3 regions of the Streptomyces sp. NPDC101225 genome follow, and region 3 is predicted to be linked to each of the others. Evidence: riboswitches for the same ligand, from Rfam matches in the RefSeq annotation. Region 3 holds a riboswitch; each other region holds the start of a gene.
The links. A riboswitch is a leader RNA that binds a small molecule or an ion and turns the genes downstream of it on or off. The one in region 3 is predicted to bind thiamine pyrophosphate.
Positions count from the first base shown of each region.

Region 1: linked by a shared signal. The riboswitch ahead of thiC (phosphomethylpyrimidine synthase ThiC) and the one ahead of ACIRPX_RS16215 (thiamine ABC transporter substrate binding subunit) in region 3 are both predicted to bind thiamine pyrophosphate.
Region 2: linked by a shared signal. The riboswitch ahead of thiO (glycine oxidase ThiO) and the one ahead of ACIRPX_RS16215 (thiamine ABC transporter substrate binding subunit) in region 3 are both predicted to bind thiamine pyrophosphate.

Region 1 is NZ_JBIWOE010000016.1:49,300-58,725, reverse strand. Features, by position in the region: gene ACIRPX_RS22670 (IclR family transcriptional regulator) at 1-126, shown strand, start outside; gene ACIRPX_RS22665 (SsgA family sporulation/cell division regulator) at 225-662, shown strand; gene ACIRPX_RS22660 (YibE/F family protein) at 763-2,262, opposite strand; TPP riboswitch at 2,333-2,521, shown strand; gene thiC (phosphomethylpyrimidine synthase ThiC) at 2,514-4,346, shown strand; gene ACIRPX_RS22650 (ANTAR domain-containing protein) at 5,092-5,850, shown strand; gene ACIRPX_RS22645 (GAF and ANTAR domain-containing protein) at 5,920-6,618, shown strand; gene ACIRPX_RS22640 (hypothetical protein) at 6,723-7,589, opposite strand; gene ACIRPX_RS22635 (metallophosphoesterase) at 7,784-8,860, opposite strand; gene ACIRPX_RS22630 (LacI family DNA-binding transcriptional regulator) at 9,062-9,426, opposite strand, start outside.
Region 2 is NZ_JBIWOE010000007.1:70,860-80,285, reverse strand. Features, by position in the region: gene ACIRPX_RS12630 (DUF4396 domain-containing protein) at 1-219, opposite strand, end outside; gene ACIRPX_RS12625 (deoxyribonuclease IV) at 288-1,163, opposite strand; gene pknB (Stk1 family PASTA domain-containing Ser/Thr kinase) at 1,198-3,117, opposite strand; gene ACIRPX_RS12615 (thiazole synthase) at 3,236-4,030, opposite strand; gene thiS (sulfur carrier protein ThiS) at 4,034-4,234, opposite strand; gene thiO (glycine oxidase ThiO) at 4,231-5,385, opposite strand; TPP riboswitch at 5,383-5,494, opposite strand; gene ACIRPX_RS12600 (hypothetical protein) at 5,548-5,889, shown strand; gene ACIRPX_RS12595 (NAD(P)/FAD-dependent oxidoreductase) at 5,935-7,176, shown strand; gene ACIRPX_RS12590 (Rv2175c family DNA-binding protein) at 7,242-7,607, shown strand; gene thiE (thiamine phosphate synthase) at 7,746-8,402, shown strand; gene metF (methylenetetrahydrofolate reductase [NAD(P)H]) at 8,501-9,424, shown strand.
Region 3 is NZ_JBIWOE010000009.1:210,023-219,448, forward strand. Features, by position in the region: gene rpsB (30S ribosomal protein S2) at 1-330, shown strand, start outside; gene tsf (translation elongation factor Ts) at 513-1,349, shown strand; gene pyrH (UMP kinase) at 1,538-2,296, shown strand; gene frr (ribosome recycling factor) at 2,441-2,998, shown strand; gene ACIRPX_RS16200 (phosphatidate cytidylyltransferase) at 2,998-4,134, shown strand; gene ACIRPX_RS16205 (SRPBCC family protein) at 4,245-4,706, shown strand; gene rlmN (23S rRNA (adenine(2503)-C(2))-methyltransferase RlmN) at 4,846-5,952, shown strand; TPP riboswitch at 6,001-6,108, shown strand; gene ACIRPX_RS16215 (thiamine ABC transporter substrate binding subunit) at 6,196-7,275, shown strand; gene ACIRPX_RS16220 (ABC transporter permease) at 7,320-8,921, shown strand; gene ACIRPX_RS16225 (ABC transporter ATP-binding protein) at 8,922-9,426, shown strand, end outside.

The sequences.
Region 1 (9,426 bases), on a different contig from region 3:
GCGGCCGGGACGATGGCCATCTCCCTGCCTGCTCATCAGGCTGATCGGCTGGTGCCGGCGGTCGAGCAGCTCCAGCGCGAGATCGGACAGCTGCTGGGGTCACTGGCGCTCTCTATCAGCATCTGAAAACTCACTCCTTGTGATCTGCTGTGTACTTTCAGCAAGATGCCCTCAGAGGCTGGGGATGATTCCCGGCCGTTCGGTTTCACAAGACGGGGTAGGCGATGCGCGAGTCCGTACAGGCAGAGGTCATGATGAGCTTTCTCGTCTCCGAGGAGCTCTCGTTCCGCATCCCGGTGGAACTGCGCTACGAGGCCTCTGATCCGTATGCCGTACGGCTGACCTTCCACCTGCCCGGTGATGCTCCGGTGACCTGGGCGTTCGGCCGTGAACTGCTCATCGACGGGGTGGGCCGGCCGTGCGGCGAGGGAGACGTACGGGTCTCGCCCGCCGAACCGGACTCGCTCACCGAGGTGCTGATCCGGCTTCAGGTGGGCTGTGACCAGGCGCTGTTCCGCTCGTCCACGGTGCCGCTCATCGCCTTCCTGGACCGTACCGACAAGCTCGTGCCGCTCGGCCAGGAGGGCTCCCTCGCGGACTTCGACGCCCATCTCGACGAGGCGCTGGACCGGATTCTGGCGGAGGAGCAGAGCGCGGGCTGACGGCCGGCGCCAGGCAGCGGCCGTAACGCTTCTGCGCGCGGCGGAGGGTTGCAGGAACGCTTCTGCGCCGGGCCTGTCCGCCGGCGCGGAAGCAGCCGGCTCAGCGCTTGCGGCGCCGGCCCCTGCCCGACCGTGCCGGAGCCGGTGCGGCGGCTCCCGGCGCCCTCGCCGCGACCGGCTCGGGCCCCGGCCGGTCGGCCGCGACCACCACGGCCGCGAGCAGCGTGGTGACGGGTACGGAGGCGACCAGGCCGATCGAGCCCACCAGGGTGCGGACGATCTCCTCGGCGACCAGCTCGCTGTTGGCGACCGTCCCCACGCCGCTCTGCGCGATGGAGAAGAGCAGCAGCAACGGCAGTGCGGCGCCCGCGTAGGCGAGGACGAGGGTGTTGACGACGGACGCGATGTGGTCCCGGCCGATGCGGATTCCGGCCCGGTACAGCTCACGGCGGCCCATCGAGGGGTTCGCCTCGTGCAGCTCCCAGACCGCCGAGGTCTGGGTGACCGTCACGTCGTCGAGGACGCCGAGCGAGCCGATGATGACGCCCGCGAGCAGCAGACCGCTCATGTCGATCGACGGGTAGAGGCCGTGGATCAGGCCGGTGCTGTCGTCCGTGTTGCCGGTCAGGGCGGCCCAGCCGATGAACCCCGAGCCGAGCACGCCGATCAGTGCGAGGGAGAGCAGCGTGCCGAGCACCGCCACGGACGTACGGGCGGACAGGCCGTGGCACATGTAGAGGGCGAGCAGCATGATGGCGCTCGCCCCGACCACCGCCACGAGCAGCGGGTTCGAGCCCTGCAGGATCGCGGGCAGGATGAAGAAGGTCAGCACCATGAAGCTGACGGCCAGCGCGACCAGCGCCATGACACCGCGCAGCCGCCCGACGACCACGACGGCGAGCGCGAAGATGCCGGCGAGCAGCGCCATGGGGAAGCGGCGGTCGACGTCGGTGACCGAGTACTGCAGTTCCTTGGGTGCGGAGGGCTCGTAGGCGGCCACGACCTTCTCGCCCTCGTGCAGCTGCCGCGACTGGTCCGGCTGCACGATCTCGGTGAACGTGCGGCCCTTGTCCTTGCCGGTGTCGACGTGGATCGTCGCCTTCTTGCAGGTGCCCTTCTCCGGCTGCCGGGCGGAGGAGCCCGCGGTGCCGGAGGTGTCGCCCGCCGAGGCCTGTCCGGAGCCGTTCACCGCCGTGCAGCTCACGTTCACGACCTGGGCGACCGTCGCCTGCTGGGTCTGCCGGTCGAATCCCACGCCGGATCGCTGGTGGGCCGGTGCGCCCCCGGGCCACAGCACCACGAGCCCGACCACCACGGCCGCGGCGAACGGGATGAGCACCGCCGCGATGACCTTGCGCAGGTGCCGGGAGACGGGCGCGGCGGGACCGTGGCTGTGCGAGTGCCCGTGAGCGGCGCCGGCATGGCCGCCGTGCCCGTGGCCGCTGCCCTGCCCGCCGGCGTGCCCGCTGTGATCACGGCCGGTACGTGGTCCGGCGCCGTGATCGTGGTGGGCATCGTGGCCGTACCCCTGGCCGCTGTCGGAGCCGGGACCGTGGGGCGGCTCCGGGGATGGGTAGGGGTGCCGGTGTGTCGTGGTCACGGCCCGATCATTGCAAGAACGCCGGGGCCCCCTGTTCAGCTCGCCGGAATTGACGCTAGCGTGGAGACACCTTTGCACACGCGGGAGCTCGGAGCACCGGGCTGAGAGGGCGCTGACCTCCGTCCCTGCGATGTTTCACGTGGAACATCACCGAAGTCGGGTGATGGTCCGACGAGACGTCGACAGACGGATATCGCTGCGTCGACCGCCGAACCTGTTACCGGGTAATGCCGGCGTAGGGAGTAGGTCTCATGACCAACAAGGACGTACGCACGCCTGCCTCCGACCAGGACGCACCGTCCCTTCCGGGCGAACAGTCCGCAGAACAGTCCTCGGAGGCCGGGAAGTCCGTCGGCTGGCACAAGGCGTATGTCGAGGGCTCACGCCCCGATCTGCGGGTGCCGGTCCGTCAGGTGCACCTCACCAACGGGCAGTCGGTCACGCTGTACGACACCTCCGGCCCGTACACCGATCCGCTCACCCACACCGATGTCCGCAGGGGGCTCGCCCCGCTGCGGGAGAACTGGATCGTCGCCCGTGGCGACACCGAGGAGTACGCGGGCCGCCCCGTACGCCCGGAGGACGACGGCATCAAGCACACCTCGCCGCGTGGCGGGCTGCGCAACCTCGACGCGGTCTTCCCCGGACGTCCGCGCCAGCCGCGGCGCGGACGCGAAGGGAAGGCGGTCACCCAGCTCGCCTACGCACGCCAGGGCGAGATCACACCCGAGATGGAGTTCGTGGCGCTCCGGGAGAACGTGGCGCCGGAGGTGGTCCGCGAGGAGATCGCGGCGGGCCGCGCGGTGCTGCCGGCCAACGTCAACCACCCGGAGATCGAGCCGATGATCATCGGCAAGAGGTTCCTGGTGAAGGTCAACGCCAACATCGGCAATTCCGCGGTGACGTCCTCCATCGAGGAGGAGGTCGAGAAGATGACCTGGGCGACCCGCTGGGGCGCCGACACGGTCATGGACCTGTCCACCGGCCGCAACATCCACACGACACGTGAATGGGTGCTGCGCAACTCCCCCGTGCCCATCGGCACCGTGCCGCTCTACCAGGCCCTGGAGAAGGTCGACGGCCGGGCGGAGGAGCTCACCTGGGAGATCTACAAGGACACCGTCATCGAGCAGGCCGAGCAGGGCGTGGACTACATGACGGTCCACGCGGGGGTCCGCCTGCCGTACGTCCCGCTCACCGCGAACCGCAAGACCGGCATCGTCTCGCGCGGCGGCTCGATCATGGCCGCCTGGTGCCTCGCGCACCACAAGGAGTCGTTCCTGTACGAGAACTTCGAGGAGCTCTGCGAGATCCTCGCCGCCTACGACGTCACGTACTCGCTGGGCGACGGTCTGCGGCCGGGTTCGATCGCGGACGCCAACGACGAGGCGCAGTTCGCCGAGCTGCGCACGCTCGGGGAGCTCAACACGATCGCCAAGCGCTTCCACGTGCAGACCATGATCGAAGGTCCGGGACACGTCCCGATGCACAAGATCAAGGAGAACATCGACCTTCAGCAGGAGATCTGCGAGGAGGCGCCGTTCTACACGCTCGGCCCGCTGACCACGGACGTCGCGCCGGCGTACGACCACATCACCTCCGGCATCGGTGCCGCGATGATCGCCTGGTGGGGCACGGCCATGCTCTGCTACGTCACGCCCAAGGAGCACCTGGGCCTGCCCAACCGTGACGACGTCAAGACCGGCGTCATCACCTACAAGATCGCCGCGCACGCGGCCGACCTCGCCAAGGGGCACCCCGGTGCCCAGGAGTGGGACGACGCGCTGTCCGACGCCCGGTTCGAGTTCCGGTGGGAGGACCAGTTCAATCTCGCCCTGGACCCGGACACGGCACGGGAGTTCCACGACGAGACCCTGCCGGCCGAGCCCGCCAAGACCGCCCACTTCTGCTCGATGTGCGGGCCGAAGTTCTGCTCGATGAAGATCAGCCAGAGCATCACGGAGCGGTTCGGTGGTGCGGCGGCTGAGGGGGCCTCGCCCGAGGAGATCGCCGAGGGCATGCTCCAGAAGTCGAAGGAGTTCGCGGCGAGCGGGAACCGTGTGTATCTGCCCCTGGCGGACTGAGCCCCCGGCGCGTCCGCACTCCACGGGCCCTTCCCTCCCCGACGGCGAGGGAAGGGCCCGTGCGGTGCGGCACGGCACCCGCCGTGGGTGGGCGTGGTGGCCGGCGCCTTCACGGCCGGCGTCCGCGCGGGCGCCGTTTCCGGGGTGATCGCCCGGACGGAGAAGACACGCCGACGCCGCTTGCTGCGACGCGGACTGCGGGACGGCTCCGAGGAGAGGGCCCGCCTGCCGGCGCCGTACGGGAGGGGTCCGGCCCGGCGCCGTACGGGAGGGGTCCGGCCCGGCGCCGTACGGGAGGGGTCCGGCCCGGCGCCGTCCTTAGAGGTCGAAGGCGTGCGCGGCGGGCGGGCCGGCCCACCCCAGGGAGGGAGCCGTTCGAGCCGGGCACGCCCACCGCGACGGGCCGCGCGCCGGAGACGACGGCCGGCGCGCCACGGAGCGTCGCGGTGCCGCGCCACGGCGTCGCGGTGCCGCGCCACGGAGTGTCGTGGCTCCGGCGTGTGCCCAGCGGCCGGCCGGTCGTCGCGTTTCCCCCACCGCGGGCCGTGGCGCCGGTCGCGAGCTGTTCGTACGAGTGCGTCCGGGGAGTACCGCCTGACGGCTGTCGGGCTCCATGAGCCGGTTGTCGCGAATGCGGTGGTTCTGTTCCCGCCCGTGCGGGACAGCGGGACAATGACAGCGGGCCAAGCCCCCGGGCCGGATCGTCGCACAGCGACGGTGGCAGGGGGCGAAGGAGGAGTGCTCGATGGCGCAAGGGGAGCGCGACGAACGAATCGCGCAAGCATTCCTGGAGTTGGCCGACACCCTGGTGGAGGGCTTCTACCTGGTCGATTTCCTGCATGTCCTCACCGATCACATGCTCGAACTGCTGGATGTGACGGCGATCGGGGTGATCATGGTCGACACCCGGGGACGGCTGGTGGACGTGACCGCGTCCACGCACACCGCGCACCAACTGGAAGAGGCGCAGATCGAGTTCGACGAGGGACCGTCGAAGGACTGCTGCCGTCAGCACGAGCAGGTCGGCCCCGTGGACCTGACCCGGCAGGCCGCCGCCGAACGCTGGCCACGCTTCACCAAGGCGGCCCGCACGGCCGGATTCGCCGCGGTGGCCGCCATCCCGCTGCGCCTGCGCGAGGAGGTCATCGGCGCGGTGAACGTCTTCCACGCCCTCCCCGTCGGCCTCCACCCGGCGAGCCTGCGCCTGGGACAGGCCCTCGCGGACGCTGCGACCATCGGCATCCTGCACCAGCGCCTGGCCCAGGACCAGGCCGAACGGGTCGGCCAGCTGCAGACCGCGCTGAACAGCCGGATCATCATCGAGCAGGCCAAAGGCGCCCTCGGGGCCCAGCTGGACATCTCGCCCGACATCGCCTTCGACCGCCTGCGCGCCCACGCCCGCAGCAACCGGAGGTCACTGACCGACCTGTGCCGACTCGTCGTCGAGGGCCGCGTGTCCGCCGGGATCTTCGCCACCGCGCAGGATCGCCCGCGCCGCTCGTGACGCTTGTTTCGTGCCGTCCTGCGGCCCGCGCCGCCGGCGCCCCACCGCACTCAGTCAAGGAGCCCCGCGGTGCCCGCAGAAACCCCCGACATCCCCGGCCTGCTGGCCGTCGCCACCCAGGAGGGCCACGGCCTGACGGCGCTCTCGCCCGGAGCCTGCGCGACCGCCCTCGGCCTCGACAGCCTCACCCTCTGCCTGCTCGACCACTCCGGCCTCGAACTCGTCTGGTACGACCCGGCGGACACCGCCGGGGTCGCCTTCGAGGATCTCCAGTTCACCCTCGGTGAGGGCCCCACCGTGGACGCGGCCCGCACCGGTGACGTCGTACTCGTCCCCGATCTGCACGCCGTGCCCGAGGACCGGTGGCCTGCCCTGCTCGCCGCCACGCACCCCAAGCCCGCGCAGGCCGCACATGCCGTCCCCGTCCATCTGGGGGTGGCCCGGCTCGGCGTCCTCACCGGCCACCGCAGTACCGTCGGCATGCTCACCCGCCCCGAGATGAGCGATCTGCTCGCCCTCGCCGAAGGCGTCACGGCGATCCTCACCACGCCCCACGGCATCCACGACATGAGCAGCAGCAACCCGCTGCCGCTGCATCGTGCCCTGATCCACCAGGCGACCGGCGCCCTGACCGTTCTGCTCGGCATCTCCGTGGAGGAAGCCCTCGCGCGCCTGCGCGCCTACGCCTTCACCCACGACATTCCCCTCATGGACGTGGCACACGACGTCGTCGACCACGGGTTCGACCTGGACGGTCTACCCCGCTGACCACGTGAGGGGATCGAGGCGGGCACGGCGCAAGGGGTGTTCGGCCTGCGCTCCCCCGGCCGGCCCCGGCGGACGGTTCCGCTGCGGAGGGCGCAAGCCGGCCGTCACTCCGGCTGGTGTTCCGGGCCTCCGAACTCCGGGCTGGTGTAGTCGGGGCTCGAGAAGCTCGGGCGCGGTCCGGTGGCGCCGTCGTCCGGGCTGCTGAAGCCGGGGCGGTCGTAGCCCAGACTCGGCATACGGCTGGTCGGCGTCCGCGGTGTGGTGCTGTGCAGCGCCGCTGCGGCGCCCGGGTCGGCGAGGGCCTCCCCGAGGAACGGCATGATGCCGCGCTCCAGAAGCGCCTCGCGCCAGGCCTCTCTGGCCAGCGCCACGTCCCCGCGCAGTTCGCCGTACGGCCCGCTCTCCGACGACGGCCTGTTGCGCAGAGCGGTGAGCAGCAGTCCGACGGCGGCGACCAGGATCGCCGCCGCGGTCAGGGCGCCGAACACCCAGCCGGCGGTGATCATGGTCTTGCCGAACACCTGGCCGGGGTCGAGCGACCTGATGACATAGCCGACGAGCAGGAAGATCACCGCGGCTGTTCCGGCGAGGACCGGCGTGAGGACGGCGGCGACGGCGACGGCGCCCGCGCCGGCTGTCTCGGCGGCCTCGCCGAGGGTGGTGGCGAGCCCCATCGCCGGCCCGCCGGGCTCCGAGGAGCCCGCCTCGCGGGTGGACGACGGGGTGGACGACGCCGGCTGGCGCAGTTCCTCGCGCACCTTCACGTAGTGCTGGTACTCGGTCGCCGCGGCCGCCGTGATGAGCGCGGAGGCGTTGAGCGCCATGGTGCGCAGCTGTTCGGCGTTGAGCCGCTGTCCCACAGCGGCCAGTTCCGGGCGGTTTGGGGCGGAGCGCAGCGCCTCGTCGAGGACCCGCTCGTATTCCTGGCGGTCCTCACTCAGCAGGTGCTGCGGAACGCTGTTCATGTGCATCCCCCGATGCTCCGTAGGGCTTGGGGCTCGCATGCCAACGAGCCGTCGGGCAGAAACGGAGGGGAGCCTGCTACGGATAAGCCGATGGTAGAGCGGTCACGGCACGTGGTGACAGGGGGTTTCCAGAAATTGGCCGCCGGCCTGCACCGTTCGTCGTGATTCCTCCTGCGGGAGGTCGCCTGCCCTGTGAACGTTCAGATATCCAGGGGAAGTTGTTGCACCAGTAGCTTTCCGGCCATGGTCACTCCGCCGTCCATCGCGATGGCCAGCCCCTCGGCGTAGACGTGCGGCCCCTCGACCACCGGGCCCGCGCTGTCCTCGCCGTCCTCGGACCCGACCTCGCCCAGCAGGTACGGGATGGGGCTGTGGCCGTGAACGATCCGTGTGCCGCCGTACGTATCCAGCAGGGAACGGACGGCGTCTGCACCACCTTCGTCGCGGAAGGAGAACCGCTTGGTGAACTTGCGGAACAGATCCCAGCACTCGTCGGCGTCGTTGCGCGTGAGCGTCTCGCGGACGGTGTCGTTGACCGCCTCGATCGAGTCGCCGTAGTCGAGGTAGGCGGTGGTGTCCGAGTGGACGAGCAGATAGCCGTCGACCGACTCCATGGCGTCGAGGCGGGCCATCCACTGCAGATGGTGGTCCTGCAGGCGGTCCATGTCGGTCTTCTGGCCGCCGTTGAGGAGCCAGGCGGCCTGGAACGTGGCCGTGCCCGCGCCGGAGTTGACGGGGGTGTCGCCGAACCGCTTGGCGCCGAGCAGCAGCAGCTCGTGGTTGCCCATGAGCGCCTTGCAGTAGCCGCCGGCCGCGGCCGCCTCCGCCGACAGGCGCATCACGAGCTCGATGACGCCGATGCCGTCGGGGCCGCGGTCGGTGAAGTCGCCGAGGAACCACAGCCGGGAGGTGCCGGCGCACCACTGTCCCGCGGCGTCGACGAGGCCCTGCTCCCGGAGGGCGGCGAGCAGCTCGTCCAGATAGCCGTGCACGTCGCCGACGACGTACAGGGGGCCGCTGCCGTCCGTCTCCTGCGGGGCGGCCTGGGGCCCGGGCGCGACGGGCACCTGGAGCGTGTCACCGCGGTTGATGACGGGCAGGTCGCGCTCGGTCGGTGTGTACCCCTCGGGAAGGGCGGTCTCCTCGGGCGGGACGACGTCACCGGGACGGGCGTTCTGGCCGTACGGACCGGTCTCGTGGACGTACGCCGGTACCCGGAAGTCGCGCAACGTCGCCGTCCGTTCCGCTTCGGGTCCCTGACCGGCCCCCTGAGTCATCAGACCCCTCCACCATCGCGCCGCATCTGCACCGCTTCGGACTGCCTGGTCGCAGCGGCCCGCGGTGTCGTGGGCCCATCATAGGAATGCCGATCGCGCCATGTGATGACCCAGGGGTGGTGAATCGGAGTAAGAGTCCAGTTCACCGCGGCTTTCGCCCCGATTGGGCAGGGCTTGGACCGCATGCTGACCGACTCTGCCCTACTCCTCCTCGGGTGATCGCGGCGCACTGACCGTCGTCCGCGGCGGGCGCCGCTGCGAGGAGGTGCGCACGATCAGCTCCGTCGGTATCACCTGCTCGACCGGCCGGTCCGAGTCGACCCCCTCGATCGCGTCGATGAGGAGCTGCACGACCGCCGTGCCGATGCGCCGCGGCTTGAGCGAGAGCGTGGTGATCGGCGGCTCGGTGTTGGCGTACACGGTGGACTCGCTGCAGCAGACCAGAAGCAGGTCGTCCGGTACGCGCATGCCGTAGCGGCGGGCCGCGGCAAGCAGGTCGGTGCCGTTCGGGTCGAACAGGCCGTAGACGGCGTCGGGCCGGTCGGGGCGGGCGAGCAGGCGGTCGG
Region 2 (9,426 bases), on a different contig from region 3:
GCCGAAGACGAACGCGAGGACGATCGCCAGGAGTGTCGTGGAGAGGTTGCCCCAGCCCAGCGCGGTGCCGATCACCATGCCCAGCACCTCGCCGACGGCGCAGCCGGTGAGGCAGTGCAGGGTCGCCCGGGCGGCCGTGCTCCAGGTGGCCCCGGCGGGGTGATGGTGCGCGTGCGGCCGGGCCGGCGCGTGTACGTGTACGTGTGTCTCGTGGTCCATGCTGCCCCCAGTGTCGGGTCACGGTTCCTGCACCGGGCTGGAACCGTATACCCCATGGGGGTATTCCTTCACGGCTGGGAATCACGGAGTTTCTTCAGCCGCTCCACGTCCGCCGCGTGCCCCTCCTTGCCACCGGGCGTCTCGATGACCAGCGGTACGCCCTCGGTCGCGGGGTGGGTCGTCAGCGCCCGGAACGGGTCCTCGCCGATGTGGCCGGCGCCGATGTTCGCGTGCCGGTCCTTGTGCGCGCCGACCACGTCCTTGGAGTCGTTGGCGTGGATCAGCTTCAGCCGGCCCTCGCCGACCGTGTCCACCAGCAGATCGAGGGTCTGGTGCATGCCGCTCGGCCCGGTCAGGTCGTGGCCGGCCGCGAAGATGTGGCAGGTGTCCAGGCAGACGCCCAGCTTGGGGTGGGCGTCCAGCGCCTCGAAGTACGGCCCGAAGTCCCAGGTCCGCGAGCACAGCGAGGCGCCCTGCCCGGCCGTCGACTCCAGCAGCAGGAACGGGTCGTCGTCATGGGTGAGCTCGTCCAGCAGCGGCAGCAGCCGCTCCCGCACCTGCCGCAGGGCCACCGAGCGGTCCCGGCCGCCGGTCGCGCTGCCCGTGTGCACGACCACGCCCAGCGCCCCGATCTCCCGCCCCCGCCGCAGCGAGTGCCGCATCGACGCCACGGACTTCTCGACCGTCGCCGCGGTGTGCGAACCGAAGTTGATCAGGTAGGGAGCATGGACGTACGCCGGGATCGACTCCGCCTCGCACACCGCCCGGAACTCCTCGTCCTGCCGCGGACTGCCGGTGGGCGTCGCCCAGCCGCGCGGGTTGGCGACGAAGACCTGCACCGCCTCGGCCTTGAGGTCATGGGCGTAGGACAGGCCGACGGAGCTCAGGCCGCCGGCCACGGGGACGTGACCGCCGACGGGGTTGCGGGGCTGCTGACTCTTCACCCGTCCAGGGTGTCACGCGGTACGACGAGCTCCGTCACCGGATCTTGATGGTGATCGTCGACCCCTTGGGCGCCTTGTCGCCGCCCTTCACGGACTGGTCCTTGACGGTGTCGCCGAACAGGCCCAGCAGGCCGCGGTCCTCGCTGACCTTGAAGCCGGCGTCCTCGAGCGTCCGCTTCGCGTCGTCGACGCCGTCGCCCTTGACGTCCGGGACCTCGACCATCACCGGGCCCTTGGACAGGGTCAGCGTGACCGTGTCGCCCTCGGCGGCCTGGCCGTCGCCCGCGGGCGTCTGCGTGGCGACCTGGCCCTTGTCGAACTCGGAGTTGACCCGCCCCGGGGCGACCTTCACGGCCAGGCCCGCGTCCTCCAGGTCGGCCTTGGCCTCCTCCAGGTCCTCCCCGGTGACGTCCGGGACGTCCACGGGGGAGCCCTTGCTCACGACCAGCGCGATCGCCGAGCCCGCGTGCCGCGTCGTGCCCGCATCCGGGGAGGTGGAGATCACGGAGCCCTTGTCCACCTCGTCGCTGAACTCACGGGTGACCATGCCGGGCTCCAGCGCGGCCTTCTTCAGCCGGGCCCTCGCCTCGGCCAGCGTCCGGCCCTCCAGGTCCGGCACCCGCACCGTCTCCGGACCGTCGGAGATGGTGAGCGTCACGGACGCGTTGTCGCGGACACGGGTACCGGGCACCGGGTCCGAGCTGATGACCGTGCCGCGCTTCACCGTGTCGCTGTAGGCGTGCTCGATCTTTCCGAGATCGAGGCCGGCGTCCCCGAGCTGCTCGCGCGCCTGCGTCTGCGTCTTCGCCAGCACCGGCGGCACCTTGGTGAACTGCCCGGAGTTGATGTACCAGACGCCCGCGCCGACCCCGAGGACCAGCAGCACGGCGAGGACGATCGCGACCGGACCCCGCCGGGCGCCCGCGCCACGGCGGCGCGGCGGCAGGGGCGGCGGGCTCTCCAGCCGGCTGGTGCGCAGCACCTCGTCCTCGTTCACCGGCAGCTGCTGCTGCATCGCCACCGCGCGCGGGATCACACTCGTACGGTCCTGGGAGATGTCCTGGTGGGCCGGGGCGAGGGCCTGCGGCGGCATCGCGTCGAGCTGGTCCGCGTCGAGCGAGACCCGTACGTCCCGCACGTGCGCGAGAAGCGCCACCGCGTCCTGCGGACGGCGCTCCGGGGCGCGGGCGGTGGCCACCGCGACCAGCTCGTCCAGCGGGTACGCCAGCCCCGGCACGGCGGCCGACGGCGGCGGGACGTCCTCGTGGATGTGCTTGTAGAGCACGGTGGCCGGCGAGTCCCCGCCGTGCGGGCGGTCGCCGGTCAGCATCTCGTACAGGACGACACCGCACGCGTACACGTCGACCCGGGGGTCGGCGATGCCGTGCTCGATCTGCTCCGGTGCGAGGTAGGAGACGGTGCCGAGGACGGTGCCCGTCGTGCTGGTGACGGTGTTCACCGCCCGGACCAGCCCGAAGTCGGCGACCTTGACCCGGCCGTCATCCCCTATCAGGACGTTCTCCGGCTTCATGTCCCGGTGCACGAATCCGGCCCGGTGCGCGGCGCCGAGCGCGGCGAGGACCGGCTCCAGGATGTCCAGGGCGGCGCGCGGCTGCAGTGCCCCGCGCTCGCGCAGCACGTCGCGCAGGGTGCACCCGGCGACGTACTCCATGGCGAGATAGACGTACGACCCGTCGGTGCCCTGGTCGAAGACCTGCACCACGTTCGGGTGGGCCAGCCGGGCGACCGACTTCGCCTCCCGGATGAACCGCTCGACGAAGGTGCCGTCGGCGGCGAGCGTCGGGTGCATCACCTTCAGCGCGAGCACGCGGTCCAGGCGGGTGTCCAGGGCCCGGTAGACCGTGGCCATCCCGCCGACCGCGATCCGCGCGTCCACGCGATAGCGCCCGTCGAGCACCTGCCCGACCAAAGGGTCCTGAAGGGTCGTATCCACGCAGGTGAGTGTACGAGCCGTGACCGACAAGGCCGTCCGATCCTGCCGGATCGGGGCGTGACTGCAGCCGACCTGTGACGGACCTCGCACCGGTTGCCGAGGCCCGTCGAACGTGCGTTCAGAACGCGGGACGCTCGGGATCCAGGTGCGCGCGCCCCTCGTGCGGCGAGGACGCCTCGGCGAAGTGCCGGCGCGGGATGCGGCCCGCCCGGTGCGCCAGCCGGCCCGCCTCCACCGCGTGCTTCATGGCCTCGGCCATCAGCTGCGGCTCCTGCGCCCGCGTCACCGCGGAGGCGAGCATCACACCCGCGCACCCCAGTTCCATCGCGAGCGCCGCGTCCGAGGCCGTACCGGCGCCCGCGTCCAGGATCACCGGCACGCGCGCGTGCTCGGTGATCAGCTGGAAGTTGTGCGGGTTGCGGATGCCGAGACCGGAGCCGATGGGCGAGCCGAGCGGCATGATCGCCGCGCAGCCGGCGTCCTCCAGCTTCCGGGCGAGGACCGGGTCGTCGTTGGTGTACGGCAGCACGGTGAAACCGTCGTCGACGAGGATCTCGGCGGCGTCGAGCAGCTCGATCGGGTCGGGCAGGAGGGTGCGCTCGTCGGCGATGACCTCCAGCTTGACCAGGTCGGTGCCGAGCGCCTCGCGCGCCATGCGCGCGGTCAGCACCGCCTCCCCGGCGGTGAAGCAGCCGGCCGTGTTCGGCAGCACCCGGATGCCGAGCTGGTCCAGGACGGAGAGCACCGAGCCGTGCACCGAGGGGTCCACGCGCCGCATCGCGACCGTGGTCAGCTCCGTGCCGGACGCCACCAGCGCCCGCTCCAGCACGTCGAGGCTCGGGGCACCGCCGGTGCCCATGATCAGGCGGGACGTGAAGGACGTACCGCCGATGGCGAAGGGATCGTCGGCCATGGGTCAGCCTCCTTGGACGGCGGTGAGGACCTCGACGCGGTCCCCCTCGGAGAGGGGCGTCGACGGCCACTGCGCGCGCGGGACGACGGTTTCGTTGAGCGCGGCGGCCACTCCGGTGGGGGCCGCGGTCAGCGCCCGCACAACGGTGTCGAGAGCCGTGCCGGAAGCGAACTCCCGGAGCTCCCCGTTGACGGAGATGTTCATGCGGGCTGCTCCACGCGCCCGAAGCGCCTCGGGGTGAACGGGAGGGCCTCGTGCGGGAGATCGCCGGTGGTCAGGACGTGCGCCATGGCGTCGCCGGTCACCGGCGTCAGCAGCACGCCGTTGCGGTGGTGCCCGGTGGCCAGCAGCAGACCGGGCAGCTGCGTCGGGCCGAGCAGAGGGGCGTTGTCGGGGGAGCCCGGACGCAGGCCCGCACGCGTCTCCGTCAGCGGCAGCTCGGTGATGCCGGGGACCAGCTCGTGCGCGTCGCGCAGCAGCTCGTACACCCCGCCCGCGGTGACCGTCGTGTCCCAGCCGAGCTCCTCGGTGGTCGCGCCGATCACCAGCTCGCCGCTCTCGCGCGGCACCAGATAGACCTGGCTGCCGCGCACCACGGCGCGCACGGTGCGGCTGAGGAAGGGCGCGAGCCGCCGCGGCACACTCAGCCGCAGCACCTGCCCCTTCACCGGCCGCACCGGCGGCAGCACGTCGCCCGGGACCCCCGGGAGCCGCCCGCTGAGACTGCCGGCGGCCAGCACCACCTGGCCCGCGCCCAGCGCGGTGCCGTCCGCCGTGGTGACACCGCGGGCCCGGTCCCGTACGGCGTGGAAGCGCTCGGCCCACTGGCGGTGGAAGACCACGCCCGCGTGCTCGCAGGCGGCGACCAGCGCGCGTGCCAGCCGCCGCGGGTCGATCTGGTGGTCGCCGTCGACCCGGAGCCCACCGCGCACGCCCGGCGCGAGCATCGGTTCCAGGCGCCGGCACTCGCGGCCCGACAGCCACTCCGACTCCAGGCCCGACGCCCGCTGCAGGGCGTGCAGTTCGCGCAGGTGGGCGCGGTCGTCGGCGTCCAGCGCGACGGCCAGCGTGCCGCACCGGCGGTAGCCGAGGTCGTGCCCGGTGAGCTCGGTGAGCTCGGCCGTGAACTCCGGATAGCGGCGGGCCGAGGCGAGGTTCAGGCCGAGCAGGGTCTGCTCGCCGTGGTGCAGTTCGGTGACCGCGGCGAGCATCCCGGCGGCCACCTGCGCGGCCCCGCCACCCGGCTCGGGGTCCACGACGGCCGTGGCGAACCCGCGTTGCGCGGCCCGCCAGGCCGTGACCAGGCCGATGATTCCGCCCCCGATGACGAGGACGTCGGACGTACGTGACGACATGGGCGTCCAGCCCCTCCCTTCGCCGGCATGACCCGGATCAGGTTCGTACGGTCGGAGGCCGCCAGCCTCCCTCTCAGCCCGGTGCGTCCGGGCTCCCGCGAGTGCTTGTACGGTGGCCACCCTAGCCCGACCCTCCGCGCCTCTGTAAGGGAGCCTCCCGCCGTGCCCCGCTCGCTGGACGGACTCGTCCTCGCCCCCGTCGCCGACCAGGCCCCAGGTCAGGTGGGCACCCGGACGCGGTTCACGTACCACGAGAAGGACGGCGGGATCTGGGCCGAGTACGCGGGCGGGGATGTCGTACGGGGCCGTCTGGTGGGTACCCGGGACGGTGACCGGCTGGACTTCCGGTACGTGCAGCTCAAGCGGGACGGGACGACGTCCTCGGGGCACTGCGTGTCCACGGTGGTGGAGCTGCCGGACGGGCGCGTGCGGCTGGAGGAGAGCTGGGAGTGGGAGTCGGGGACCGGCAGCGGCACCAGTGTTGTGGAGCAGGTCACCGAGTGAGCGCGACCGCTGACTGACACTGTGTCAGTTGGCTAGGGTGATCAGGTGAGCGAGCAGACGCAGGAGACGGGCGGGCCGCCCTCGCGGCACGTGGTCGTGGTCGGCGCGGGCATGGCCGGGGTGCAGTCCGCGGTGGCGCTGCGCGAACAGGGCTTCACCGGCCGCGTGACCCTGATCGGCGCCGAGCCCCACCAGCCCTACGACCGGCCCCCGCTGTCCAAGGCCGTCCTGCTCGGCAAGTCCGAGGGCTCCGCCTTCGACGTCGACTTCGAGGCGCTCGGCATCGAACTCCGGCTCGGGTGCGAGGTACTGGGCGTGCGCCCCGCCGAGCACCGGCTGGACACCGAGGCCGGGCCCGTCCGCTACGACGTCCTCGTGCTCGCCACCGGTGCCGAACCGATTCGGCTGCCGGGCGCCGAGGGCGTCCCCGGTGTGCATCTGCTGCGCACCCTGGACGACGCCGACCGGCTGCGGCCCGTCCTCGCCCGGCAGCACGACATCGTGGTGGTCGGCGCGGGCTGGATCGGGGCCGAGTTCGCCACGGCCGCGCGCGAGGCGGGCTGCGCGGTGACGGTCGTCGAGGCGGCGGACCGGCCGCTCGCCGGCGCCCTGCCCGCCGAGGTGGCCGCCCCGATGGCCGCCTGGTACGCCGACGCCGGCGTCGAACTGCGCACGCACACGCGCGTGGAGCGTGTCGAGCCCGGCGCGGTCGTCCTCGACGACGGCTCGCGGCTGCCCGCGGGCGCGGTCGTGGTCGGCATCGGCGCCCGCCCCGCCACGGCCTGGCTCGGCGGCTCCGGCATCGAGCTCGGAGCGCACCACGAGATCGTCGCGGACGCCCATCTGCGCACCTCGGCACCGGACGTCTACGCCGTCGGCGACTGCGCCTCCTTCCCGTCGCGGCGCTACGGCGAGCGCCTGCTGGTCCACCACTGGGACAACGCCCTGCAGGGGCCGCGCACGGTCGCCGAGAACATCGTCGCCGAAGCCAACGGTGCGGCGGCGGCCGTCTACGACCCCGTTCCGTACTTCTGGTCCGAGCAGTTCGGCCGCTTCGTCCAGTACGCCGGCCATCACGCCGCCGCCGACACGACCCTGTGGCGCGGCGACCCGGCCGGGCCCGCCTGGTCCGTCTGCTGGCTGCGCGAGGGCCGGCTGGTCGGCCTGCTCGCGGTCGGCCGGCCCCGGGACCTGGCGCAGGGCAGACGGCTGATCGAGGCCGGCACACCGATGGACGCCGAGCGCATGGGGGATCCGTCCAGGCCCCTGAAGGCCGCCACGGCGTAACACGGAACCCCAGGTCGGGCCGGCCTGGCTTCCGACTGTCGGTGCGGGATGGCAGGCTTGATTCCGTGACCGAGATTGACGCAAAGATCGATGCTCTCGTCCCCGCCTGGCTCACCCTGCCCGACATCGCAGAGATGCTCGACGTCGAGGTGACGCGAGTGCGGCAGCTGGTCAAGGAGGGCCAGCTCATCGCCGTACGCCGTGGTGAGAACCGCGCACTGCACGTCCCCGCCGCCTTCATCGACGGGCACAAGGTCGTCAAGGGCCTGAGCGGCACCCTGACGCTCCTGCGCGACGACGGCTTCACCGACGAGGAGATGCTCGAGTGGCTCTTCACTCCCGACGAGAGCCTGCCGGGCACCCCCGCCCAGGCCCTCAGCGAGAATCGAGGCACGGAGGTGAAGCGCCGCGCCCAGGCGCTCGCCGTCTGATCCGAACCCGCTGATCCGAACACCGTCCGGCGTACGGGCCGGGGTCCGCGGGCCGCGGCCGTGGTGCACCGCGGCCGCGGCACCGAAGCCTCCCGCGGGCCCGCGGCCCGTACGCCACCGACCACGGGGGACACCCACATGCCCGGCACCGCCGCCACCGCACGCGCCCGACTCGCCGACGCCCGCGTCTACCTCTGCACGGACGCGCGCAGGCGCCAGGGCGATCTGCCGCAGTTCCTGGACGCCGTCCTGGCGGGGGGCGTCGACATCGTGCAGCTGCGCGACAAGGGCATGGAGGCGGGCGAGGAGCTCGAGCACCTGGAGGTCTTCGCCGACGCCTGTGCCCGCCACGGCAGGCTGCTGGCGGTCAACGACCGCGCGGACGTGGCGCACGCGGCCGGCGCGGACGTCCTCCACCTCGGCCAGGGCGACCTCCCGGTCCCCGCGGCCCGCGCGATCCTCGGCGGCGACGTCCTCGTCGGCCGCTCGACCCACGCGGAGTCCGAGGCCGCGGCGGCCGCCGTCCAGGAGGGCGTCGACTACTTCTGCACCGGGCCCTGCTGGCCGACCCCGACCAAGCCGGGCCGGCACGCCCCCGGCCTCGACCTGGTCCGGTACACCGCATCCCTCGGCACCGACCGCCCCTGGTTCGCCATCGGCGGCATCGACCTCGCCAACCTCGACCAGGTGATCGACGCCGGAGCCCGCCGGGTCGTGGTCGTCCGCGCCGTCACCGAGGCGGCGGACCCGGGCGCCGCGGCGGCCGAGTTCGCCGAGCGGCTGCGGCAGGCCTGATCACGCCGGCTGTCCGAGGCGTGGACAGCAAGTCGACAATTCGGGTAAAAATCCCGCGTTCGGTTGGGGGACCGTCGCCCCCTGGTTAACCTGCGAGTATGGCCCTCGGAACCGCATCCACCAGGACTGACCGCGCACGCACCGTGCGGGACGTGCTCGCCACGGGCAAGACGACGTACTCCTTCGAGTTCTCGGCGCCCAAGACGCCCAAGGGCGAGCGGAACCTGTGGAGCGCGCTGCGCAGGGTCGAGGCCGTGGCTCCCGACTTCGTCTCCGTGACGTACGGCGCCGGCGGCTCCACGCGCGCGGGCACGGTCAGGGAGACCGAGCAGATCGTCGCCGACACCACGCTGACCCCGGTCGCCCACCTCACCGCGGTCAACCACTCCGTCGCCGAACTGCGCAACATCATCGGCCAGTACGCCGACGCCGGGATCCGCAACATGCTCGCCGTGCGCGGCGACCCGCCCGGGGACCCCATGGGGGACTGGGTGCCGCACCCGAAGGGCCTCGTCTACGCGGCGGACCTCGTCCGGCTCATCAAGGAGTCCGGCGACTTCTGCGTGGGCGTCGCGGCCTTCCCGGAGATGCACCCGCGCTCCGAGGACTGGGACACGGACGTCTCCCGCTTCGTGGACAAGTGCCGGGCCGGCGCCGACTACGCGATCACCCAGATGTTCTTCCAGCCGGAGTCCTATCTGCGGCTGCGCGACCGCGTGCAGGCGGCCGGCTGCGAGACCCCCGTCATCCCCGAAGTGATGCCGGTGACCAGTGTGAAGATGCTGGAACGGCTGCCGCAGCTCAGCAACGCCCGCATCCCGTCCGTCCTGAAAGAGCGGATCCTCACAGCAAAAGACGATCCGGCCGCTGTACGCTCCATTGGCATTGAATTCGCCACGGAGTTCTGCGCACGGCTGCTGGCCGAGGGAGTGCCGGGTCTGCACTTCATCACGCTCAACAACTCCACGGCGACGCTGGAAATCTACGAGAACCTGGGTCTGCACCACCCCCCGCAGGCCTAGAC
Region 3 (9,426 bases):
GACTACAAGATCCCGGGCAACGACGACGCGATCCGCTCCGTCACCCTGCTCACCCGTGTGATCGCCGACGCGGTCGCCGAGGGCCTCATCGCCCGCTCCGGTGTCGCCACCGAGGGCAAGGGCGAGAAGGCCGCGGGCGAGCCGCTCGCCGAGTGGGAGCGCGACCTGCTCGAGGGCGAGAAGAAGGCCGACGAGGCCGAGAAGCCGGCCCAGGCCGCCGCCGAGGCCCCCGCGGCCGAGGCTCCCGCCACCGAGGCCCCCGCGGCCGAGGCTCCCGCCACCGAGGCCCCCGCGGCCGAGGCTCCGGCTGCGGACGCCGAGCAGGCCTGAACGTCAGCGTCCTGAAGTTGACGGCGGGAGCGGTCCGGCAGCCAATAGCGCCTCCGGCGCGGTGAAAGCCGCTCCCGCCGTTCACCCGTAGGTCGGCGGAGTGTCCACGGCCCCCGACCGCATGGGGCCGTGGACCCCGTAGATCTTCGATCTTCCAGACTTCGAGAAAGATTCAAAGACTCATGGCGAACTACACCGCCGCCGACGTCAAGAAGCTTCGTGAGCTCACCGGCGCCGGCATGATGGACTGCAAGAAGGCGCTGGACGAGGCCGAGGGCAACGTCGACAAGGCCGTCGAGGCGCTCCGGATCAAGGGCCAGAAGGGCGTCGCCAAGCGCGAGGGCCGCTCGGCCGAGAACGGCGCCGTCGTCTCCATCATCGCCGACGACAACTCCTCCGGCGTCCTCGTCGAGCTGAAGTGCGAGACGGACTTCGTCGCCAAGGGCGAGAAGTTCCAGGCCGTCGCCAACGCGATCGCCGAGCACGTCGCCAAGACCGCCCCGGCCGACCTCGACGCCCTGCTCGCGTCCGAGATCGAGGCTGGCAAGACCGTCCAGGCGTTCGTGGACGAGGCCAACGCCAACCTGGGCGAGAAGATCGTCCTGGACCGCTTCGCGCAGTACTCCGACGGCTACGTCCTCGCGTACATGCACCGCACGATGCCCGACCTGCCCCCGCAGATCGGTGTCCTGGTCGAGTTCGACAAGCCCAACGCCGAGGTCGCCAAGGGCATCGCCCAGCACATCGCCGCCTTCGCGCCGAAGTACCTCGCGAAGGAGGACGTGCCGGCCGAGGTCGTCGAGTCCGAGCGCCGCGTCGCCGAGGAGACCACCCGCGCCGAGGGCAAGCCCGAGGCCGCCCTGCCGAAGATCGTCGAGGGTCGCCTCAACGGCTTCTTCAAGGACGCCACGCTCCTCGGCCAGCCGTACGCGCTGGACAACAAGAAGTCGGTCCAGAAGATTCTGGACGAGGCCGGTGTCACCCTGAAGCGCTTCACGCGTATCAAGGTCGGCATCTGAGTCCGTGCCGCGAGCGGCGTCCCGGCCCGATAGGGTCGGGAGCAGTCGTCCGGTACGCCGTCACGCGCGCGTGTGACGGGCGACAGCAGATCTGACGAGGAGGCCATTGCCGCGCATGGGTTGCGAACGACACCCCACCGGCAGTGGCCTTCTTCGTATGTGCACCACGTGAAAGAGGCGGGATCTCGATGACCACCAAGGCCCAGAAGAGCGACGACGGCAAAGTAACCGGTCGGTTTCTGCTGAAGCTGTCCGGTGAGGCATTCTCCGGCGGCGGGGGCCTGGGTGTGGACCCCGACGTGGTGCACAAGATGGCCCGTGAGATCGCGTCCGTCGTGCGGGACGGCGCGCAGATCGCGGTCGTCATCGGCGGCGGCAACTTCTTCCGCGGCGCCGAGCTCCAGCAGCGCGGCATGGACCGGGCCCGCTCCGACTACATGGGCATGCTCGGCACCGTCATGAACTGCCTCGCCCTGCAGGACTTCCTGGAGAAGGAAGGCATCCAGTCCCGGGTGCAGACCGCCATCACCATGGGCCAGGTCGCCGAGCCCTACATCCCGCTGCGTGCCGTACGGCACCTGGAGAAGGGCCGCGTGGTCATCTTCGGCGCCGGGATGGGCATGCCGTACTTCTCCACCGACACCACGGCCGCCCAGCGCGCCCTGGAGATCGACGCCGAGGCGCTGCTGATGGGCAAGAACGGCGTGGACGGCGTCTACGACTCCGACCCCAAACGCAACCCGGACGCGGTCAAGTTCGACTCCCTCGGGTACGGCGAGGTGATCACCCGCGACCTCAAGGTCGCCGACGCCACGGCCATCACGCTGTGCCGCGACAACAAACTGCCGATCCTCGTGTTCGAGCTTCTGGCGGAGGGCAATATCGCCCGCGCCGTCAAGGGTGAGAAGATCGGCACGCTTGTGGGTGACCGCGGCAGCCGGGACTGACCGGCAACACCTACGGACCCTGACCGGGGGATGGACAATGTCCTGCCGGTCGGGAACCGTGCAGGAAGAAGACGCGACGCAGCCGGCCGCCGCCCCACCAAGGAACCGCAGCCGGGCCTTACTCAAGACACGCAGGAGCAAGTGGTGATCGAAGAGACCCTCCTCGAGGCCGAGGAGAAGATGGAGAAGGCCGTCGTGGTCGCCAAGGAGGACTTCGCAGCGATCCGCACCGGCCGTGCGCACCCGGCGATGTTCAACAAGATCGTGGCCGACTACTACGGCGCGCCGACGCCGATCAACCAGCTGGCTTCGTTCTCCGTGCCGGAGCCGCGCATGGCGGTCGTCACCCCGTTCGACAAGTCGGCCCTGCGCAACATCGAGCAGGCCATCCGCGACTCCGACCTCGGCGTCAACCCGAGCAACGACGGCAACATCATCCGAGTGGTGTTCCCCGAGCTCACCGAGGAACGCCGCCGCGACTACATCAAGGTCGCCAAGGGCAAGGCCGAGGACGCGCGCGTGTCCATCCGCTCCGTCCGCCGCAAGGCCAAGGACGCGATCGACAAGATGATCAAGGACGGCGAGACCGGCGAGGACGAGGGCCGCCGTGCGGAGAAGGAACTCGACGACACCACGCACAAGTACGTGGCCCAGGTCGACGAACTCCTGAAGCACAAGGAAGCGGAGCTGCTCGAGGTCTGATGAACGACTCTTCCTGGGGAGCGCCGCCGCACACCGGTTCACAGCCCGGGTACTGGGGGCCGTCGGACCAGGGGCCTGTCCAAGGGGCTGCCCCGGCGGGTCCCGCGTACGATGCGCCTGAGGCGCAGCAGACTCGCCCCATGCCCATCGTGCCCGAGGGACCCGCGTACGGCGGTGACCAGGATGACGACCGGGGGGCCGCTCGGCTGAGCGGCCCCTTGTTCCGCGACGAGACCCCGCAGGCGCCGCCCTACGGGGTGGTGCAGCAGAATCCGGAGCCCATGCCCGACGCCCCGCAGCCGGCGCCCCCGCCGCAGAAGAAGAGCGCGGGGCGCGATCTGAGCGCGGCCATAGGGGTCGGCGTCGGACTCGGCGTGGTGATCATCGCGTCCCTGTTCGTCGTCAAGGCCGTCTTCGTCGGGGTCGTCGCGGTCGCCGTCGTGGTGGGCCTGTGGGAGCTGACCAGCCGGCTCGAGGAGCGCAAGGGCATCAAGGCGCCGCTGGTCCCGCTGGCGCTCGGCGGTGCCGCGATGGTGGTCGCCGGGTACGTCCGGGGCGCCGAGGGCGCCTGGGTCGCGATGGCTCTGACCGCCCTGGCCGTCCTCGTCTGGCGCATGACGGAACCGCCCGAGGGCTACCTCAAGGACGTCACGGCGGGCGTCTTCGCGGCGTTCTACGTGCCGTTCCTCGCCACCTTCGTGGCCATGATGCTGGCGGCCGAGGACGGCCCCTGGCGGGTGCTGACCTTCCTGCTGCTGACGGTGGTCAGCGACACGGGCGCGTACGCCGTCGGCTGGCGCTTCGGCAAGCACAAGCTGGCGCCGCGCATCAGTCCCGGCAAGACCCGCGAGGGGCTGCTCGGCGCGGTCGGCTTCGCGATGGTCGCGGGCGCGCTGTGCCTGCAGTTCCTGATCGACGACGGCGTCTGGTGGCAGGGCCTGCTCCTGGGCCTCGCGGTCGCCGCCAGCGCCACGCTGGGCGACCTCGGCGAGTCGATGATCAAGCGGGACCTGGGCATCAAGGACATGGGCACGCTGCTGCCCGGCCACGGCGGCATCATGGACCGCCTGGACTCGCTACTGCCGACCGCGCCCGTGGTGTGGCTGCTGCTGGTCCTCTTCGTCGGCTCCGGCTGACGGCACGGAACGTCCCGCCGGCCGATGGCGTCACCGTCGGCCGAGTGGGACGATTCTGCTGTAAGCCCTCAAAAGGGATCATCCGCGGATCATCCTGAAAGGGGGGCGTCATGTCCGCCTTCCATGAAGAGATCGACGTCGACCGGACTCCCGAGGACGTCTGGGCGTACGTCATCGATCCCTCCCATCTGCCGGAGTGGCAGCTGAGCGCGGTCTCCGCCGAGCAGCTCGACGCCGGTCCGCTCCACCCCGGCTCACGGGTCAGGGTCACCCGCCGGGTCGGACGCCGCGAGATGCCGATGACCATGGAGTTCACCGAGTACGAGCCGCCGCACAGCTGGGGGCTGCGCGGCGTCGACGGCCCGGTCAGGGGCACCTTCCACGGGGCGGTGGAGCCGCTCGACGACGGCCGCCGCGCCCGTTTGACGATGGACCTGGACTTCGAGGGGCACGGCATCGGAAAGGTCCTGCTGCCGCTCCTCGTCCGCCCCCAGGTCCGCAAGGAACTCCCGCGCAACGAGCAGCTCCTCAGGAACAAGCTGGAGCACACGGCGAGCGACTCTCAGCAGTAGCCGACGGGCGACGCTCCCCACCGGTCCACGGCCCACCCGACCCCCCGCCCCGGCCACCGATGCGGTGCCTGCGCCGGTGCGGGGGCACACCTGCGGCGGCAGGTTGTCACACCAGTCGATCTGCGACACTGGTACCGCCATGCCTAAGCCCGGAGAACTCACTTTCGTAGCCCCCCGCGGAGCCAAGAAGCCGCCGCGGCATCTTGCCGATCTCTCGCCCGCCGAGCGCAAGGAGGCGGTCGCCGAGATCGGGGAGAAGCCGTTTCGTGCCAAGCAGCTCTCGCAGCACTACTTCGCGCGGTACGCGCACGACCCGGCGGAGTGGACCGACATCCCCGCCGGTTCGCGCGGCCGGCTGCAGGAGGCGCTGCTGCCCGAGCTGATGAGCGTCGTACGGCATCTGTCGACCGACCAGGGCACCACCCGCAAGACGCTGTGGCGGCTGTTCGACGGGACGCTCGTCGAGTCCGTGCTGATGCGGTACCCGGACCGGGTCACCATGTGCATCAGCTCGCAGGCCGGCTGCGGGATGAACTGCCCCTTCTGCGCCACCGGGCAGGCCGGGCTGGACCGGAATCTCTCCGCCGCGGAGATCGTCCATCAGATCGTGGACGGGATGCGGGCCCTCAGGGACGGGGAGGTGCCCGGCGGGCCGGCGCGGCTGTCCAACATCGTCTTCATGGGGATGGGCGAGCCCCTCGCCAACTACAAGCGGGTCGTCACGGCGATCCGCGCGCTCACCGACCCGGCCCCGGACGGGCTCGGGCTCTCGCAGCGCGGCATCACCGTCTCGACCGTCGGGCTCGTGCCGGCCGTCCACCGTCTCGCCGACGAGGGACTGAAGTGCCGGCTGGCGATCTCGCTGCACGCCCCCGACGACGAGCTGCGCGACACCCTCGTCCCCGTGAACACGCGGTGGAAGGTGCGCGAGGTCCTCGACGCCGGGTTCGAGTACGCCGGCAGGAGTGGGCGCCGGCTCAGCATCGAGTACGCGCTCATCCGGGACATCAACGACCAGGCCTGGCGCGGCGACCGCCTCGGACGGCTGCTCAGGGGCAAGCCCGTGCACGTCAACCTGATCCCGCTCAACCCGACGCCCGGCTCGAAATGGACCGCCTCCCGTCCCGAGGACGAGAAGGCCTTCGTCGAGGCCATCGCCGCACACGGTGTACCGGTGACGGTCCGGGACACCCGGGGGCAGGAGATCGACGGGGCCTGCGGTCAGCTCGCGGCCACCGAGCGGTAACCTGAGCCGGTACGAACACCCGTACCGAACACCCGTACACACATCTGCATATTCCGACAGGGGAGCGCCACAGCGCTGAGAGTGCGGCAACCGGGCCGCAGACCCTCTGAACCTTGCCCAGGTCATTCTGGGTAGGAAGTTCGGTGATCACTCAAGCTGTTGCGCCCTGCCCGGGAGCCGTCGGCCCTGTCCGCCGGTCCCGGGCAGGGCCGCGTCTCTTCCTGGTCAGCCAGGAGGAATTCGGTGAACAACTACAGGAAGCTCGCGGCAGCCGCCGTGGGTCTCGGCCTCGTCACGCTGTCCGCCTGCGGGTCCTCGTCCGGCAGCGGCGGCTCCGGCGGCTCCACGTCCGTCACCCTCGTCAGCCACGACTCCTGGGCCGTCTCGAAGAGCGTCCTCGCCGACTTCGAGAAGCGGTCCGGCTACACGGTCCACGTCCTCAAGGACGGCGACGCCGGGCAGGCCGTCAACAAGGCCATCCTCACCAAGGACAACCCGCAGGGCGACGTCTTCTTCGGCGTCGACAACACCCTGCTCTCGCGGGCGCTCGACAACGGCCTCTTCCAGCCGTACGAGGCGAAGGGCTCCGACATGATCCTGCCGGAGTTCCGCGTCGACCAGGCCAAGCACCGGGTCACCCCCATCGACTCCGGCGACATCTGCGTCAACTACGACAAGGCGTACTTCAGCAAGCACGGGCTGACGCCGCCGCAGTCGTTCGACGACCTGGTCAAGCCCGAGTACAAGAACCTCCTCGTCACGGAGAACGCCGCCACCTCCTCGCCGGGTCTCGGCTTCCTGCTCGGCACGGCCGCCCGGTACGGTGACGGCGGCTGGCAGGGCTACTGGAAGAAGCTCAAGGCCAACGGCGTGAAGGTCGTCGACGGCTGGGAGCAGGCCTACAACGAGGAGTTCTCCGGCTCGGCCGGCGGCAAGAAGGCCAAGGGCGACCGGCCGCTGGTCGTCTCCTACGCCTCCTCGCCCCCCGCCGAGGTCATCTACGCCGACCCGAAGCCGAAGACGGCGCCGACCGGGACGGCGTACGGCACCTGCTTCCGGCAGATCGAGTACGCGGGACTGCTCAGCAACGCCAAGAACACCAAGGGCGGCAAGGCGCTGCTGGACTTCCTGGTCAGCAAGGAGTTCCAGGACGACATGCCGCTGAACATGTTCGTCTACCCGGTGCGCAAGGCCGCCCGGGTTCCGGCCGAGTTCCAGAAGTACGGGCAGCCGGCCAAGGACCCGGAGCGGATGGCGCCCGGCAAGATCGCCGAGAACCGTGACCAGTGGGTCAAGTCGTGGACGTCACTCGTACTGAAGTAGCCGTCCGTGCCCGGCGCGCGGGGAGCGCGGCGCGGCTCGGCCTCATGGCCGTGCCCGTCGCGTTCTTCGCGCTGTTCTTCGCCTGGCCCGTGGCCGCGATCGTGGCGCGCGGGCTCAAGGTCGACGGCACCTGGCGGTTCGGCCGGATCGCGGACGTCGTGGCGCAGTCCGACATCCGGCACGTCCTGTGGTTCACCACCTGGCAGGCGCTCGCCTCGACCGCGCTCACGCTGCTGATCGCGCTCCCCGGCGCATACGTCTTCGCGCGCTTCGACTTCCCCGGCAAGCAGGTGCTGCGGGCCGTGGTCACCGTCCCGTTCGTGCTGCCGACGGTCGTCGTCGGTACGGCCTTCCTCGCGCTCGTCGGCCGCGGAGGGTTCCTCGACGCACTGTGGGGGGTACGGCTGGACACCACCGTGTGGGCCATCCTGCTCGCGCACGTCTTCTTCAACTACGCCGTCGTCGTCCGTACCGTGGGCGGCCTGTGGGGCCAGCTCGACCCGCGGCAGGAGGAGGCCGCGCGGATGCTGGGCGCCTCGCCGCTGCGGGCGTGGCGGAGGGTGACGCTGCCCGCGCTCACGCCCGCCGTCGCCGCGGCCGCGCTCATGGTCTTCCTCTTCACCTTCACCTCCTTCGGCGTGGTGCAGATCCTGGGCGGGCCCACCTTCTCCACGCTCGAGGTGGAGATCTACCGGCAGACGTCCGAGATCTTCGACCTCTCCACCGCCGCGGTGCTCACCGTCGTGCAGTTCCTGGCGGTGGGCGCGATCCTCGCGGTGCACGCCTGGACCGTACGGCGGCGCGAGACGGCCCTGCGCCTGGTCGACGCGTCCGTGACCGCGCGGCGGCCGCGCGGGGCGCGGGAGTGGGGGCTGCTCGCCGGCGTCCTCGCCACCGTCGCCGTGCTGCTCGTGCTGCCGCTCGCCGTGCTGGTGCAACGGTCGCTGGACGCCCCGGACTTCGGCTACTACCGGTCGCTGACCCACGACGGCGGCGGCACCTTCCTCGTCCCGCCGATCGAGGCGATCGGCAACTCCCTCCAGTACGCGGCCGCCGCCACCGCCATCGCGGTGCTGATCGGCGCTCTCGCCGCCGCGGCCCTCGCCCGCCGGGACGCGGGCCGGCTGGTGCGTGCCTTCGACGCGCTGCTGATGCTGCCGCTGGGCGTCTCCGCGGTGACCGTCGGCTTCGGCTTCCTGATCGCCCTCGACAAGCCGCCGCTCGACCTGCGCGCCTCCTGGATCCTGGTGCCGCTCGCCCAGGCGCTGGTGGGCGTCCCCTTCGTGGTGCGGACCATGCTGCCGGTGCTGCGGGCGGTGGACGCGCGGCTGCGGGAGGCGGCGGCCGTGCTCGGGGCGTCTCCCTGGCGGGTGTGGCGGGAGGTCGATCTGCCCCTGGTACGGCGGGCGTTGCTGGTCGCGGCGGGTTTCGCGTTCGCCGTGTCGCTCGGGGAGTTCGGGGCGACCGTGTTCATCGCGCGCCCCGACAATCCGACGCTGCCGGTCGCCGTGGCGCGGCTCCTCGGACGCCCGGGAGACCTCAACTACGGGCAGGCGATGGCCCTTTCGACGATTCTGATGGTGGTGTGCGCGGTGGCGCTGCTGGTGCTGGAGCGGTTGCGTACCGATCGGACGGGGGAGTTCTAGATGCTGCTGAGCCTGCGGGAGGCGACGGTCCGCTTCGGCGGCCGGGCCGTGCTCGACGCCGTCGGCCTCGATGTCGCCGAGCACGAGATCGTGTGTGTGCTCGGGCCCAGCGGCAGCGGCAAGTCGACGCTGCTGCGGACGGTGGCGGGGCTGCAGCCCCTCGATGGCGGCCGGGTCTCGCTCGACGGCCGGGACCAGACGGGCGTGCCCGCCCACCGGCGGGGCGTGGGCCTGATGTTCCAGGACCACCAGCTCTTCCCGCAGCGGGACGTGGGCGGCAACGTCGCCTTCGGGCTGCGGATGCGCGGTGCCTCCCGCCCCCAGCAGGAGGAGCGGGTGGGGGAGTTGCTGGATCTCGTCGGCCTCCCGGGGGCCGCCCGCCGGGCCGTCGCGTCCCTCTCCGGCGGGGAGCAGCAGCGGGTGGCGCTGGCCCGGGCGCTCGCGCCCCGTCCCCGGCTGCTGATGCTGGACGAGCCGCTGGGGCAGCTCGACCGCTCGCTGCGGG